2 regions of the Cellulomonas sp. WB94 genome follow, and region 2 is predicted to be linked to the other one. Evidence: riboswitches for the same ligand, from Rfam matches in the RefSeq annotation. Region 2 holds a riboswitch; the other holds the start of a gene.
What was found. Region 2 has a riboswitch for S-adenosylmethionine ahead of DDP54_RS07940 (hypothetical protein). Riboswitches for the same ligand answer to the same signal wherever they lie in the genome.
Positions count from the first base shown of each region.

Region 1: it holds a riboswitch for S-adenosylmethionine, as region 2 does, so the genes downstream of both, DDP54_RS06495 (DUF1737 domain-containing protein) here and DDP54_RS07940 (hypothetical protein) in region 2, are expected to answer to the same signal.

Region 1 is NZ_QEES01000002.1:1,156,147-1,158,583, forward strand. Features, by position in the region: gene DDP54_RS06490 (aminotransferase class V-fold PLP-dependent enzyme) at 1-794, opposite strand, end outside; SAM riboswitch class IV at 834-948, opposite strand; SAM riboswitch class I at 1,065-1,167, shown strand; gene DDP54_RS06495 (DUF1737 domain-containing protein) at 1,172-1,414, shown strand; gene DDP54_RS06500 (rhodanese-like domain-containing protein) at 1,411-1,836, shown strand; gene DDP54_RS06505 (O-succinylhomoserine sulfhydrylase) at 1,940-2,437, shown strand, end outside.
Region 2 is NZ_QEES01000002.1:1,474,836-1,477,272, reverse strand. Features, by position in the region: gene DDP54_RS07955 (DUF3566 domain-containing protein) at 1-848, shown strand, start outside; tRNA gene DDP54_RS07950 (tRNA-Ile) at 925-998, shown strand; gene DDP54_RS18590 (DLW-39 family protein) at 1,020-1,139, shown strand; tRNA gene DDP54_RS07945 (tRNA-Ala) at 1,152-1,224, shown strand; SAM riboswitch class IV at 1,378-1,489, shown strand; gene DDP54_RS07940 (hypothetical protein) at 1,540-1,971, shown strand; gene DDP54_RS07935 (hypothetical protein) at 2,031-2,437, opposite strand, start outside.

The DNA.
Region 1 (2,437 bases), 320 kb from region 2:
CCCCCTGCGAGGTACGGCGCACCGTCGTCCAGCCAGTCACGGCGGCCCACGAGGGCGCCTGCACCGAACGGCGCGTAGGTCTTGTGGCCGGAGAAGGCGACGTAGTCCGCACCGGTCGCGGTGAGCGAGAAGCCGCGATGAGGGACGAGCTGCGCGCCGTCGACGACGACCCGCGCCCCTGCAGTGTGCGCGAGCGCGACGACATCCGCGACCGGCAGGGCCTCGCCCGTGACGTTGGACGCGCCGGTCACCGCGACGAGCGCGTAGGCGGTGGACGCCAGCTCGGCGGCGAGGGTGGCGAGGGTCGCGGCGACCGTCGGCTCGATGGGGAGGACGGTCGAGGCGCGGCCCGTCCCCAGTCCCCACGGCAGCAGGTTCGCGTGGTGCTCGAGGTCGAGCACGAGGACGCGACCCGGGGTGCCGTCCGGCCCCGCGGGGACGACGTTCGCGAGCAGGTTGAGCGCGTCGGTCGTGTTGCGCGTGATGATCGCGACGTCGTCGGACCGGGCGCCCACGAACCGCGCGATGGTCTGCCGCGACGCCTCGTACAGCGCCGTGGACACCTGCGAGAGGTAGCCGGCGCCGCGGTGCACCGAGGCGTAGAGCGGCAGGACCTCGGTCACCCGGGCCGCGACCGCCTCGAGGGCCGGCGCGCTCGCGGCGTAGTCGAGGTTCGCGTAGGTCCGTGCGGTGCCGTCGACGAGCGGCACCTGCGTGCCGGAGCCGACGACGGGGAGCAGCGGCAGCTGCGTGGACGGGGTCGCCCAGACGGCGCGCTCGGCGGTGACAGACATGGCACTCCTCGGCAGATCTGTGGGGAGCCGACGGCCAGCACCCCGCGCTTGCCGTCCACCGAACGGCGGACGGCCAGGTCGTCACCCGGGGCACCCCACCGCGGAGGAGGGTTGCCGGCCAGCAAGCCGGGGCTTTCTGCTGGCACTCGTGACCTGCGACGAGGATCGCCGCTCCCGCACGGCAGTGTCAACGGAGAACCGGGAAGTCTCGGATCGCGGACACTCTGTCCGCGGACTGGACCACATCCCCGGACGGTCGTACGATCGCGGTCACCATCCAGAGCGGCTGAGAGATCTGGCTCGACGACGCCGCAGCAACCCGCGAGCACGCACCGTGCTCGGCCGAGGGTGCTACCGCCAGGACCGATGGAGGCGTGATGAGCACGACACCTGACCCCACGACCGACGACGGCACGAGGACGGCGACCCAGACCCGACTCCGCTACCGCCTGCTGACCGGACCCGACGACAGGACGTTCTGCGAGCGCATCAGTGCCGCGCTCGACGACGGCTACGTGCTGCACGGCGGACCGACGCTCACGTTCGACGGCGACCGCGTGATCGCCGGGCAGGCCGTCGTCCTGCCCACCAACCCGACCCCCGAGACGAGGCTCGTATGAGCACGCAGTACGCAGGCGACCTGACCCCCCAGCAGGCCTGGGACGTCCTCGCGGCCGACGAGCGCGCGGTGCTCGTCGACGTCCGCACCGACGCCGAGTGGCGCTACGTGGGTGTCCCCGACACGTCGTCCCTCGGCCGACGCCCCGCTCTGATCGAGTGGGTGACGTACCCGAGCGGCCTGCCCAACCCCTACTTCGTGGCGTCCCTCGCAGCCGCCGGCCTGGCGCCGGGCGACGAGCGGCCGGTCCTCTTCCTGTGCCGGTCGGGCGTGCGCTCGGTCGCCGCGGCGACGGCCGCGACCGCCGCCGGCTTCGGCCCTGCGTACAACGTGCTCCAGGGGTTCGAGGGCGACGTCGGGCCCGACGGCCACCGCGGGGCGCACGGCTGGCGCGCGGCCGGCCTGCCCTGGACCCAGCCGTGAGCGCGGGCGGCGCGCGTCGCACCCCCGGTCCGGGCGACTGGGACGCCCGCCGCTCCCCCGGGACTCCCTACGACCCGACACTCTCGCGGTCCGCGGCGGCCTCGTGCGCAGCGAGTTCGGTGAGATGTCCGAGGCGCTGTTCCTCACGCAGGGCTATGCGTACCCGAGCGCCGGCGAGGCCGAGGCGGCCTTCGGCGGCGAGGTCGACCGCTTCCTGTACTCGCGCTACGGCAACCCGACGGTCTCGACGTTCGAGGAGCGGCTGCGCCTGATCGAGGGCGCCGAGGCCGCGTACGCCACGGCCAGCGGCATGTCGGCGGTCTTCACGGCGCTCGCGGCCCTCGTGCGGTCCGGGTCGCGGATCGTCGCGTCGCGCGCGCTGTTCGGCTCGACGGTCGTGATCTTCGACGAGATCCTCGCGAAGTGGGGGGTGCGGACCGACTACGTCGACGGGCACGTGCCCGAGCAGTGGGAGGCCGCGCTCGCCACCCCGGCGGACGTCGTGTTCTTCGAGACGCCGTCCAACCCGATGCAGGACCTCGTCGACATCGCGGCCGTCAGCGCGCTCGCGCACGCCGCGGGGGCCGTCGTCGTCGTCGAC
Region 2 (2,437 bases):
AGCCCGCTCCCCCGTCGATCCCGCCGCGCAACCGGCCGTCCGGGCCGGTGAGCCGGCCCGGCGTGCCGAGCGGCGGTGCGCCCACCGGCGGTGCGCCCGCCGGCGCACCGGCCACGTTGCGACCCGCCGGGTCCGAGCCGATCGACGAGGCCACCGGCTTCGGCCCGCGTCCGCCGCGCGGCCCGGCTGCGGTGCGGCCGTCCACCTCATCGAGCGCGTCGGCCTCCAGCGCGTCGGCGTCGAGCGCGTCGGCCTCCGTCGACCTCGACGACGCCCCCTCGCCGCTCCAGGTCGCGGTCGACTCCGTCACCTCGTCGCTCAAGAAGGCCGCAGCCGCCACGTCGGCCGCGATCGGCTCGGCCACGCACTCCCGCACCGAGGAACACACCATGACCGGAACCACGAACACCGCCCCCCCGCGAGCGTCGGGCACACCCGCCCCCCGTCCGACGACGGGCCGGATCCCTACGGTCTCCGCGACCGGTGCGCCGCGCCGGGTCCGCCTCGCCGTCTCCCGCATCGACCCGTGGTCGGTCATGAAGCTGTCGTTCCTGCTGTCGGTGGCGCTCGGGATCATCCTCGTCGTCGCGGCGGCAGTGGTCTGGTTCGCGCTGGACGGCATGCACGTCTTCGCGCAGGCCGACACGCTCGTCCGGGAGGTGCTCGGCGCGGAGAGCAACGTCGACATCCTTCAGTACGTCTCCTTCAGCCGGATCCTCTCGGCCGCGACGCTCATCGCCGTGGTCGACGTCTTCCTGCTGACGGCGCTGTCGACCATCGCCGCGTTCCTCTACAACATCACCGCTGCGCTGGTCGGTGGGGTGCACCTGACGATGACCGACGAGTAGGCCGACCGCGTTTGGGCGCCATGGCTGGACTGGGGTAGTCTCGTCCGGCGCGCCCCGCCCAGCGTGGTGCACATACGGGCCTATAGCTCAGACGGTTAGAGCGCTTCCCTGATAAGGAAGAGGTCACAGGTTCAAGTCCTGTTAGGCCCACTCCCGACCCGTGGGGGACCGATGAAGAAGCTGCTTCTCCTGATGGCAGTTGCGGCAGTCGGCTATGTCGCGTGGCAGCAGTACTCGCAGAACCAGGACGACCGGGATCTGTGGGCAGAGGTCACCGACACCTTCGAGTGACCCACCGCTCTCGGGGCCATGGCGCAAGTGGTAGCGCACCTGCTTTGCAAGCAGGGGGTTAGGGGTTCGAGTCCCCTTGGCTCCACCGCAGGTCGAAGGCCTCTTCCGGTGTCCGGGAGGGGCCTTTGCCATGCTGCCCCCTCGCCACGGTCCAGTCCGGCCTCCTCCGTCGTCCCGCGCCCGCGGGCCTGACCACGCTGCGCGAAGCGGCCCTCCCGGCGTGTGGGATGCTCGTCCCGGTCACGAGGTCCAGCGACAAGCCTTCCGGCGTGCTGGCCGGCAACCGCGTCCCGTCCACGGTGCCCCCGGAAGAAGACCCGCCCGCACCTCCGGTGCAGGAAGAACGGACGCACGCGACCTCCCGAGGGACCGCCGGGTGCTCGAACGACGAGGCGGACCCATGTCAGCACCCCTGATCCAAGATGAGGCCGAGGTCATCCGCTGGCTCGGCGAGGGCCGCACGTACGCCTGGATGAGCGAGGAGTACGAGCGCCGGTACAACGTCACCACGGGTGCCGCCGTGTGGGCCGACTGCCGGCGACGCACCGTCTTTACAGAGCAGGTCGGCCCGGACGACGGTCTCGTGCCGTGGCAGGTCGCAGACTGCCACCGTCGGGCGTTCGCGGTGGCCATGCTGCGCATGGAGGCCCGCAGGCGCGCCGGCGCGGCCCTCTCCCCCGGCGACACCGTGCGCCTCGCACGCTGGCGTCGCGAGCCGGACGAGCGCGGGCTCGTCGTGAGCTACGACGCCCAGAGCGACGAGGGGTTCGGGTACGTGCCGCGACGTCCGGGCCTCGACCCGGACCTCATCAGGGAGCCGTGGACGTCCTAGCCCCCTGGTCGTGCCGCCTCCGGCCGACGCGCGTGGCCGGAGGCGCTTCCTGACCGAGGTCAGATGGTCGTCTCGTCAGGTGTCTCGCTGGCAGCCTCGACACCCTCGGAGGCGGCCGAGTCGGCCGTGTCGATGGTCTTGGGCACCGAGCGGCGCGTCGTGACCTTCTTCGCGGCGTCCGTGACCTTCTCGGTGAGGTCCTCGCGGGCCTCGGTGACCTTCTCGGTCAGCTCCTCGGCGGCGGCGGTCACCTTGTCGGCGGCCTTGCGTGTCGCCTCACGGCTCTTCGCGACCGTGGCACCGGCGACCTCGCCGACGGTCTCGGCGGCGTCGCCGACCTTCACGGTGAGGTCCTCGCGTGCCTCGTGCGCGCGGGCGCGCAGGGTCTCGGTGCCCGTGTGGCCCGCCTCGGTGGCGGGCTCCCAGGGCTCGGCCCACGGGTCCTCGGTCGATCGCGTGCGGGTCC